DNA from 2 places in the Streptomyces sp. 3N207 genome. Region 2 is predicted to be linked to the other one. Evidence: riboswitches for the same ligand, from Rfam matches in the RefSeq annotation. Region 2 holds a riboswitch; the other holds the start of a gene.

The links. Region 2 has a riboswitch for S-adenosylmethionine ahead of thrC (threonine synthase). Riboswitches for the same ligand answer to the same signal wherever they lie in the genome.
Region 1: linked by a shared signal. The riboswitch ahead of ACTWP9_RS17525 (aminotransferase class V-fold PLP-dependent enzyme) and the one ahead of thrC (threonine synthase) in region 2 are both predicted to bind S-adenosylmethionine.

What each region holds. Positions count from the first base shown of each region.
Region 1 covers NZ_JBQQBV010000010.1:108,300-113,785, forward strand. Annotated here, with positions in the region: gene ACTWP9_RS17515 (MFS transporter) at 1-436, shown strand, start outside; gene ACTWP9_RS17520 (NAD(P)-dependent oxidoreductase) at 494-1,144, shown strand; gene ACTWP9_RS17525 (aminotransferase class V-fold PLP-dependent enzyme) at 1,147-2,547, opposite strand; SAM riboswitch class IV at 2,737-2,855, opposite strand; gene ACTWP9_RS17530 (sirohydrochlorin chelatase) at 3,278-3,961, opposite strand; gene ACTWP9_RS17535 (uroporphyrinogen-III synthase) at 3,958-5,130, opposite strand; gene nirD (nitrite reductase small subunit NirD) at 5,171-5,486, opposite strand, start outside.
Region 2 covers NZ_JBQQBV010000015.1:73,336-78,821, reverse strand. Annotated here, with positions in the region: gene groL (chaperonin GroEL) at 1-339, opposite strand, end outside; gene ACTWP9_RS23155 (cold-shock protein) at 812-1,015, opposite strand; gene ACTWP9_RS23150 (MoaD/ThiS family protein) at 1,532-1,807, opposite strand; gene thrC (threonine synthase) at 1,951-3,273, opposite strand; SAM riboswitch class I at 3,291-3,441, opposite strand; gene ACTWP9_RS23140 (glucosyl-3-phosphoglycerate synthase) at 3,715-4,719, shown strand; gene ACTWP9_RS23135 (alpha,alpha-trehalose-phosphate synthase (UDP-forming)) at 4,788-5,486, shown strand, end outside.

The sequences.
Region 1 (5,486 bases), on a different contig from region 2:
CTTCGGACTGCTCGGGGCCGTGGGAGTGCTGGCGATGACTTTCGCCGGGAGGCTGAACGACCGCGGATTCGTGCAGTACGTGACCGGATCCGGCATCGTCCTGCTCGGCGGCGGCTGGCTGCTGCTCCTGGCAGGTGAACGCTCCCTGCTGTGGCTGTCGTTGGGCATCGTCGTGCTGAACGTCGGCCAGCAAGCCGTGCTCAACAGCAGCCAGACGGTGCTGTACGCGCTGCGCCCCGAGGCCCGTAACCGCCTCAACTCCGTCTTCATGACCAGCTTCTTCATCGGCGGCGCCACCGGCTCCGCGCTGACCGCCGTGGTGTGGACGCACGCGGGCTGGAGCGGGGTGTGCCTGCTGGGGGCAGGGCTGGCTGCGGGCGCCCTCGCGGTGTGGGCGCTGGAGCGGCTCGGCACCGCTCGGCGCACCGCCCAGTGACCACATATAGCCCTGAACACTTGTCGACAAGTAGTTCTCACCGAGGAGTTGAGCACCATGCGCATAACCGTCTTCGGCGCGGCGGGCAACGTCGGCAGCCGACTGGTCACCGAGGCCCTCTCCCGCGGCCATGAGGTCACAGCGGTCGTCCGCGACCCCGCCCGCTTCACCGCGCTGCACCCCGGGGCCACTCACCGGGTGGGCGACGCGGCCGACGCCGGTGACGTGGCGGCCCTCAGCGACGGCCAGGACCTGGTCGTCAGCGCCACCCGCCCCGCGCCCGGCAACGAGGAAGGGCTGCTGCTGGCAGCACGCGGCCTGCTGGCCGGGCTCGGTACCACCGGCGTACGACTGCTGCTCGTCGGCGGCGCGGGCAGCCTCACGGTGCCGGGCACCGAGGGCCGCGTCCGGGTCAGCGACGACCCGCGCTACGTCCCCGAGGAATGGCGCCCCATCGCCGAGGCGTGCAACGAGCAGTACGCGGTGGTCCTGCGGCACGCCCCGGCCCACCTGGACTGGGCGTACGTCAGCCCGCCCGCGCTGCTGGAGCCGGGACGGCGCACCGGCCGCTACCGGCTCGGCGCCGACGAACTGCTGCTGGACGACGCGGGCCGCTCCGCCCTCTCCATGGAGGACTTCGCCGTGGCCCTGCTCGACGAAGCGGAGCGGCCCAAGCACCACCGGGTGCGGTTCACGGTGGCCTACTGAGCTCAGCTCCCGGCGTGCCCGGGTGTCTCCGGGACGCAGCGGCCGTCCTCCGTACGGTAGGTCCAGCGCGCGCCGTCCCGCACCAACTCCCGTACGGCGGCGACGAACCGGTCCACGTGCTCGTCCGGCGTCCCGGCGCCGAAGCTGACGCGGATCGCGTTCAGCGACCGTTCCCCGGGCGCCGCCTCGGGCGCTCCGCACTCGCCGGGGGTGTCGCCCTCCTGCCCGAGGAGGGTACGCAGCAGCGGGTGGGCGCAGAAGAGGCCGTCGCGGACGCCGATCCCGTACTCGGCGGAGAGCGCCGCCGCGAAGTGCGAGCTGTTCCAGCCGTCGACGACGAAGGAGGCCACGCCGACCCGGTCGGCGTCCTCCCCGAAGAGGGAGAGCACCTTCACCTCGGGGACGTCGGCCAGGCCGGTACGGAGCCGGCCCAGCAGCTCCTCCTCGCGGGCGACGAGGCGGTCGAACCCGGCCTCGGTCAGCGCCCGGCAGGCGGACGCGACGGCGTACGCGCCGATCACGTTGGGCGAGCCCGCCTCGTGCCGGGCCTCGTTGTGCTGCCACTCCACCTCTACGGTGCCGTCCGCGCTGCGGGTCACGCGGCGGCTCGCGCCGCCACCCGCCAGATACGGCTCCGCAGCGCGCAGCCAGTCGGCGCGGCCGGCCAGGACGCCCGCGCCGAAGGGCGCGTACAGCTTGTGCCCGGAGAACGCCACCCAGTCCGCCTCCAGTTCCGTCAGGCTGACGGGGCGGTGCGGGGCGAGCTGCGCCGCGTCCAGTACCAGCCGCGCGCCGTGCCGGTGCGCCGCGCGGGCCAGCTCGCGCACCGGCCACACCTCGCCGGTGACGTTCGAGGCACCCGTCACGCAGACCAGCTTCGGCCCGGCGGGCGCCGCGTGCAGCGCCGACTCCAGTGTGGCGACGGCCTGTTCGGGCGAGCGGGGCGCGTCCAGATACGTCACGTCGTGCGCCCGCCACGGGAGGAGGGAGGCGTGGTGCTCGGTCTCGAACACGAACACCCTGGTGCCGTTGGGAAGTGCCGCCGCAAGGAGGTTGAGGGAGTCGGTTGTCGCCCGGGTGAAGACGACCTGGTCGCCCTCGCGGCAGCCGAGGAACTCGGCGACGGTCTGCCTGCTCTGCTCGAACAGTTCCGTCGACAACTGGGAGAGATAGCCGGCGCCGCGGTGCACGCTGCCGTAGTACGGCGCGTACGCCGCCACGTCGTCCCATACACGCTGTAGCGCGGGGGCGCTCGCCGCGTAGTCCAGCGCCGCGTACGGCGTTTCGCCGCCGGTGACGAGCGGCACCTGGACGTCGCGGCCCAACACGGGGAGGGGCTCGCCGCTGCGAGAGGGGGTGCCGGCGGGGGTACAAGAGGGGGCAAAGGTGGTGGCGGAAGACATGGCAGTACTCCGGGCAAGGTGAAGGAAGTGAGTTGCGCGGGAATCACGGCATGGTGATGCCGTGTGCTGTCGCCTGACGGCGGAACAGTGGGAGGGCCGGGGCGCGTTGAAAAGTGCCGCCCGCCGGCCCTAGCGCATTCGCTTGCTCACAGAAGGCTCCCTCGTAGACCAGGACCCCTGGCGGAGAGGGATCCGCGCTTGCCGTAGACCTTGCTGTCCTACGGCCTGGTCATCACCCGGGGCACCCCGCCACGGACGGAGGGTTGCCGGACAGCGGGCCGGGGCCTTTGTCGCTGTCGCTCGTGACCTGCGAGGGAGTATGCCATACGCTCCGCGGGCCCACCATTGGGGCGTCCGCCATGTGGACCGCCGTCGCTTGTGGGGGCACCCCCGTGAGGGCCGTCGCTTGTGGGGGCACGCCTCGTTTCGTTTTCGGCTGCCTGCCGGTGCTTGTGGGGGCACGCCCCCCTTGTTTTTCGGCTGCCGCCGACAGGTCGTGTCGGGGGGCTCCGCCCCCCAACGGCCCCCCGCCAGGTGGGCTTCGCCCCCCTAGAACCCCCCTTCCGCAAGACCTTGATCTATTGACGTGAGGGATCTCCGCCAGCAGTTGCTGCCTTTTGTCTGCACGTGGCGCCCATATCTGGGGTGGGTGAGAGCGCCCATGCTCCAACCTCAGACGGAGCTTGGGGGCGGAGCCCCCAACAAAGGGAGGGGGCCCAGGGTTGGGCCCTCAGCTCACGGCAGCGGCAAGCCGGGAGTGCACCCTCCCGGCGAGGGTGGCGGTCACGCGGGGGTGGGCTCCCAGGGGCGGGGCGACGACGTCGGCGCCGGCGGCGCGGAGCCGGTCGGCGAACAGGCCGGGCGCCAACAACCAGGTGGCGACGGCAACACGCGCGGCCCCAGAACTCCGCAGACGAGCCACTTCCTCCGCGACAGCGGGCTCCGCGGTGGCGGCCCAGGCAACGGGAACGGGCCCCCGCAGAAGGCGGCCGAGTCGCCGCGCCATGGCGTGGGCCTCGGCGCGGGCCCCCGCGTCGGAGGACCCGGCGGCGGCCAGCACGACGGCATCCCCCTCCCGTACGCCCGCCTCGGCGAGCCGGTCGACGAGCGCTGCCAGCAGCGCGGGATCGGCCCCCAGGGCGGGGGTCATGGTCACGTCCGCGGTACGCCCCGCGGCAGCGACCTGCGCAGGTATGTCGGCCCGCACGTGGTAGCCGGAGGCGAGGAAGGCGGGGACGAGGGTGACGGGGCCGGGCAGCCGGGCGAGGGCGTCCGCGACGGTCGGCCCCCGTACGTCCGCGTAAGCGACGGTGACCGGCTGCCCCAGCCGCGCTGCGACCCCGTCGGCCAGCTCCCGCACGGTGCGCGCACCGGCGAGGTGCCGGGTGCCGTGCGCGACGAGCAGCACCGTCATGCGTCGGACTCGCAGACCGATGAGACCGAGGCTGGGTCGAGGGCGATGCGATAGCCGCGCTTGGTGACGGTCTGCACGACGGCGGAGACCCCCAGTGAGGTCCGTAGCCGGGCGACGGCGGCTTCGACGGCGTGCTCGTCGGTGCCGCCGCCGGGCAGGTACGGCAGCAGGTCGGCGCAGGACATCACCTGGCCCGGGTGGCGGGCCAGGGCCCGCAGGATGGCCATGGGGCCGGGGCTGACGGGCCGCAGCTCGCCGTCGAGCAGCGCCGCGGTGCCGCGTACCTCCAGCATGTGCCCGGCGGCGGGCAGCATGGGCGCGGTGGCGGGCAGCCGTTCGCACAGCAGCCGGACGAGGGCGCCGACCCGGAACCGCTCCGGCCAGTAGGCGGGGATGTCCCGGGCCAGCAGCGGCGCGGCCGTGACGGGGCCGACGCAGGCGACCTGGGTGCGGCCGCGCAGCGCCTGGGTCAGTTCCTCGGTGAGGCCGCCTTCCTCGGCGCGGGCGTAGAGCCCGGCGGCGGCCAGGGCGCTGGTGAAGGTGAGGGCGTCCACGCCGCCGCCCAGTACGGCGTCGATGAGCCGGTCGAGAGGGCCGGGGTCGACCGGGCCCGTCCACCGGTAGACGGGCACCGGTACCACCTCGGAACCGGCGCCGCGCAGCGCGTCGATGAAGTCCCGCAGCGGTTCGCCGTGCAGCTGGACGGCGATCCGCAGCCCGTCCAGGTCGTCGCGGGCCAGCAGGCGTTCGAGAACCTCGGTGGAGGACTCCGAGGCCGGGGACCAGGCTTCCCGCAGGCCCGCGGCACGGAGCGCGCCGCACGCCTTGGGACCGCGGGCCAGCAGTTCGCCGACCGCGAGGGCACCGCGCAGGGCCTCGCCCTCGCCCCAGCCGTCCGCGGCCTCCATCCAGCCGCGGAAGCCGATGCCGGTGGTGGCGACGGTCACATCCGGCGGGCGGGCCACCAGCTCCTTGGTGGCGTCCCGCAGTTCGACGTCGTCCGCGAGCGGGACGATGCGCAGGGCGGGCGCGTGGACGACCTCGGCGCCGCGCCGCTCCAGCAGCGCGCCCAGCTCCTCGGCCCGGCGCGCTGCAGTGACCGCGACGGTGAACCCCGCCAGCGGGGGAACGGATCCCGTACGGCTCCGCGACGGGTCAGGTGCCGACACCGCGTCTCCTCTCAGTCCTTACGTGGGGGCTGCGTGCTGTTCATCGTCCCCCGACCAGCGTTTCCACCGTGTTTCGCGGGGCCGAGACCTCGATCACTCGGCCGGTCAGCCGCACTTCGTGGACGGGGAGCCGGACGGCCTCGTCGTCCAGGCAGCGGCCGGTCGACAGCTCGAAGGTCTCCTTGCCCAGCGGCCCGGTGACGACGGGGACACCGTTCCGGTCGCCGACGATGCCGTGGCAGATGACGGGTGCCCCGCTGAAGGGGTCCAGATTCCCGACGGCGTAGATCTCGCCGGTGTGCAGCCGGAAGAGGGCGACCGCGCTGCCGTCCGGCAGCAGTGCCGCGCGGCCCTGC
Region 2 (5,486 bases):
CATCGGGTTGGCGCCCGCGGCAACGTTGCGCAGGCCCTCCTTCACGAGCGCCTGGGCCAGCACGGTGGCGGTCGTCGTGCCGTCACCGGCGACGTCGTCCGTCTTCTTGGCGACCTCCTTGACCAGCTCGGCGCCGATCTTCTCGTAGGAGTCCTCGAGCTCGATCTCCTTGGCGATGGAGACACCGTCGTTCGTGATCGTGGGGGCGCCCCACTTCTTCTCCAGAACGACGTTGCGGCCCTTCGGGCCGAGCGTGACCTTGACGGCGTCGGCAAGCTGGTTCATGCCACGCTCAAGACCGCGCCGCGCCTCCTCGTCAAAGGCGATGATCTTGGCCATGTGGGTTGGTCCTCCCTGGATTCCCCCATGCGTCGAGCGCAAGGGGAGGGTTGGATTTCTCCGGACCGCGTGGCGCCCGCGACGGACGGCCTACGACCCGGCGGTTCCTTCCCCACCCGGCCTGCGGCCTCACCGACCCGGTCCTTCTTTGTCACTCTCACTCGCAGAGTGCTAACCCAATGATTAGCACTCGGGCATGGAGAGTGCAAGCTACGCCGAGGAGGCTCCGGGGAGGGGATGCCCCTCTCTTTGTCGGGGAGAGGTGCCCCTGTCTGATGCTTGCGGGGTGCGGGTGTTCCCCCAAGCTCTTCGAGCAGGGAGGTACCCCCAGGTCGCTCGCGCAGTTCCCCGCGCCCCCTCCACTGCAAGCCCGAAGGCACCAAGAAGGGGCCGCACCGTGGGTGCGGCCCCTTCTCTTCTCTGCTGTGTCTACAAGGCTGTGTCTACCAAGCTCTGCGCAGTCCGGCGACACTCAGCCGGTCACGCGGACCATGTCCGCCTGCGGCCCCTTCTGACCCTGCGAGATCTCGAACTCGACCCGCTGCCCTTCGTCCAGGGTGCGGTAACCGTCCATCTGGATCGCGCTGTAGTGGACGAACACGTCCGCACCACCGTCGACCGCGATGAAGCCGTACCCCTTCTCCGCGTTGAACCACTTGACGGTGCCCTGAGCCATTCCTAACTCCCCTATTACTGGCCCTTGCACGAGCCCGCACTTCGCGAACCCGGGTCAGACCTCACCCCCACAATCAAGCGGGGGCGTGCGCCGGAACGCGTCGACCGCCGCTGAATGTATCTGCACGGACGCCCTGTGCAACAGGTCAATCGGACGAGAATTCTGGGCACGACTGATCGGAAATAAGCCTCAACTGCCGTCGGAGCAGGGCAAGTCGGGCCAGACATTCGGGGCCTTCACGACAATTGCCGTCCGGTTTTCGACAGCAACTTGTCCCGTTGTTGTCGCGGTGTTGATCCGCCCCTGGCGCGTTCTCATACGCGTCCGGCAACCGCCGGGAGAGGGAACTGCGGTAACTCTACCGTCTCCCGAGCCGCCTCTCGTCACATGGAATCTCACATGGAATCGCCCCTTCCGTTTTTCCTCGGAAGGGGCGATCACGGAGCCCGAGCGCTGGTCGGCGGGGCAGTGGCGGGCGGCTACGGGGCCGCGGCCCCGACCGCGCGGCCGGACGGATCAGCCGCCGGCCACCGCCGGGATGATGGAGATGCCCGCACCGTCCGGGGTGGGGGTCTCCAGGCCCTGCTCGAAGCGGACGTCGTCGTCGTTGACGTAGACGTTGACGAAGCGGCGGAGCTTGCCCGCGTCGTCCAGGATGCGGGCGCTGATGCCGGTGTGGTTCTTCTCCAGGTCCGCCAGCACCTCGGCGAGGGTGCCGCCCTCGGCGGTGACCTCGGCCTGACCGCCCGTGTAGGTACGGAGGATGGTCGGGATCCGGACGTTGACGCTCATGTCGATCTTCCTAACGTAAGAGGGAAAGCACCCCAGGGGGCCCGCTCCGGCATTCCCACCCGCTAAACACCGGGGGGCCGATTTCAGCCGTCTGAGGCGCCTTCGGCAACCTGGGGCGCCCAGGGCACCCGGGGCCGCCTCGGTCAGGCCAGGCCGGACTCGCGGAAGGCGGCCAGGTTGGGGCGGATCACGGCGGTGGGCCGCGCCGTGGGGGCCACGGCGTCGAGGGTCTTGAGGCCGTCACCCGTGTTCAGCACGACGGTCGTGAGGCTCGGGTCGATGGCGCCGGACTCGATCAGCTTGCGGGTCACGCCCAGCGTGACACCCCCGGCCGTCTCCGCGAACACGCCCTCGGTCCGCGCGAGCAGCTTCATCGCGTCCACGATCTCCGCATCGTTCACGTCCTCGACGGCCCCGCCGGTGCGCCGGCAGATGTCGATGACGTACGGACCGTCCGCCGGGTCGCCGATGGCGAGGGACTTGGCGATGGTGTCGGGCTGCTTGACCGGGCGGACGGCGGTGGTGCCCTCCTTGTACGCGCGGGAGACCGGCGAGCACCCCTCCGCCTGCGCGGCGAAGATCCGGAACGGCTTGTCCTCGACGAGCCCGAGCTGGATCAGCTCCCGCAGCCCCTTGTCGATCTTCACCAACTGGCAGCCGGAGGCGACGGGGATGACGAGCTGGTCGGGCAGCCGCCAGCCGAGCTGCTCACAGATCTCGTACGCCAGCGACTTCGAACCCTCGGCGTAGAACGGCCGCAGGTTGACGTTGGTGAAGCCCCAGCCCTCGCCCAGCGGATCGCCGATGAGCTCGGAGCAGAAGCGGTTCACATCGTCGTAGGTGCCGTCGATCGCGACGAGGTCGCCGCCGTAGATCGCGGCCATCACCACCTTGGACTGCTCCAGCCCGTCCGGGATGAACACGCACGAGCGCAGCCCGGCCCGGGAGGCTGCGGCGCCCACCGCACCGGCCAGGTTGCCGGTCGAGGAGCAGGAGAGGGTGGTGAACCCGAAGGCGCGCGCTGCCTCCAGGGCGATGGCGACCGGACGGTCCTTGAAGGAGTGGGTGGGGTTGCCGGAGTCGTCCTTGACGTACAGACCGCCGGTCACTCCCAGCTCGGCGGCCAGCCGGTCGGCCTTCACCAACTGGGTGAAGCCGGGGTTCAGGTTCGGCTTCTCGGCGACGTCGGCCGGTACCGGCAGCAGCGGTGCGTAACGCCACATCGAGGCGGGGCCGGCCTCGATCCGGCTGCGCAGGGCCTCCGGGTCACCGGTGGGCAGCTCGTAGGCGACTTCCAGCGGGCCGAAACACTCCAGGCACACGAAGCTGGGCCCCAGCTCGGTGCGGGTGCCGCACTCGCGACAGGAGAGGGCCACAGCGGCGCCGAGATCGTGCGAGGGGGCGCCGGACGCGTCAGCGGCGTCGGTGGAAGTGGTGCTGTTCGCTGCAACTGTCTGCACAGCCATGGAGGCGAGGCCCTTTCTCCTCATCTTCCCCGTGGCGTATCTCGTCACGGGCCGGAATTGGCACCGTCCCCACGAGGCGGTCTCGCCTGGAGGGTCCGCGTACACGCGGATCGCGGGATGGTTGCCGGGGCTTCAACGGGCCGTTCCCTCTGCCCCTCTGGATGAGCTGCACTATGGCGCCGGGCGGCCAGGGGCCGCTCGGGCATTTGTCGCGGCGACCCCGAGATGCGGAGGTCACCTGCGTTGTTCAAGACTGTAACTGACGGCGGTCACGCTTGAGAGGGACGTCCGAACCGCGAGATGGATCACCCGCCGCTCGCCTCCGCGCCCTGGGGCCATGGCCTGGGGCTCCGGTCCGGGCCCTCGGCCTGGGCCGGGACACCGCACCACCCGTCGCATCTCAGCCCGACCAGCGGGACCCGACTACAGGAAGGCGCGCACGTGCTCGACGAAGTGGGCCAATGGCTGCGGCGCCGCTCCTGGCGCGTCGCCGACCGGCCGCTGGAGGCGCTGCTGGCGGCCAAGCGCCGCACCGGCACCACAGTCAGCGTGGTGCTGCCCGCGCTCAACGAGGAGGCCACGGTCGGCGACATCGTCTCGGTGATCCGCCGCGAGCTGGCCTCGCCCCACCTCGATTCCGGGACACCGCTGGTGGACGAGCTGATCGTGATGAACTCCGGCTCCACCGACCGCACCGCCGAGGTCGCGGCAGCCGCCGGGGCCAAGGTGATCCACCGGGACGAGGTGCTGCCCAGGCTGCCGACCCGCCCCGGAAAGGGTGAGGTGCTGTGGCGCTCCCTGCTGGCGACCAGCGGCGACATCATCTGCTTCGTCGACGCGGACCTGCGCGAGTTCTCGCCCGACTTCGTCACCGGCATCGTCGGACCGCTGCTGACGGAGCCGGACGTACAGCTGGTCAAGGCGATGTACGACCGCCCGCTGCCCGGCAGCCCGGCCGGCGGCGGGCGGGTGACCGAGCTCGTGGCGCGCCCCCTGCTCAATCTGCACTGGCCGCGGCTGGCCGGGCTCGTCCAGCCGCTGGGCGGCGAGTACGCGGCGCGCCGCTCGCTGCTGGAGCGGCTGCCCTTCCCGGTCGGCTACGGGGTGGAGCTGGCGCTGCTGGTCGACGCGCTGGAGCTGGTGGGGCTGGATGCGCTGGCCCAGGTCGATGTGGGCGTACGGCTGCACCGCAACCAGGACGGGCAGGCGCTCGGCCGGATGGCCACCGCCATCTACGCGGCAGCCGAGCGCCGCATCGGCCGGGGCGGCCCGGCGGTGGCGCACGGTGCGCGGAGCGTGTTCGAGGGACGGTCGGGCGGGACGGCGCTGACCCAGTTCGAACGGGACGAGGCGGGCTGCTTCGTCCCCCGCGGCCACCTGGTGGACGCGGAGGAGCGCCCTCCGATGTGCACGGTGCCCGAGTACGGGCAGCGGGTGGCGGCGTGAGGGCCTCGCCGGACGCTGCTGCGGTACGGGCACGTTTGAGCGGTTTCGGCGACGGCTAGGCTCGCCGCATGGTCGCTGGAGCAACAACATCGCAGGGAGCACGGGGACCGGAGGCGGCAGCGCAGGTGCTCGTCGCATCCAACCGCGGACCGGTGTCCTACACGCTGGGCGACGACGGCACGCTCACCGCCAGGCGCGGCGGCGGCGGGCTGGTCTCCGGACTGTCGGCCATCGGCCCCGAGACCGACGCGGTGTGGGTGTGCGCGGCGCTCGGCGTGGGCGACCGCGAGGCGGTCCGGCGCTCAGGGGGTCACCTGGACGGCGGGGACACCGGCGGGCAGTCCGTACGGATGCTCGACATCCCGCCCGGCACCTTCGAGGCGGCCTACCACGGCATCGCCAACTCCGTGCTGTGGTTCACCCACCACATGCTGTACCAGACGCCGCTGGAGCCGGTCTTCGACCAGGACTTCAGCCGCCAGTGGGCGGAGTACGAGGCGTACAACGCCGCCTTCGCCGAGGCGCTGGCGCAGGAGGCCGGGCAGGGCGCCACGGTGCTGGTGCAGGACTACCACCTCACCCTCGTCCCCGGCCTGCTCCGCCAACGCCGCCCCGATCTGCGGATCGGCCACTTTTCGCACACCCCCTGGGCGCCCGCCGACTACTTCCGGCTGCTCCCGGACGAGGTCGCCACGCAGGTGCTGCGCGGCATGCTCGGCGCCGACCGCACCGCGTTCCTGACCGCACGCTGGGCCCGGCTGTTCACC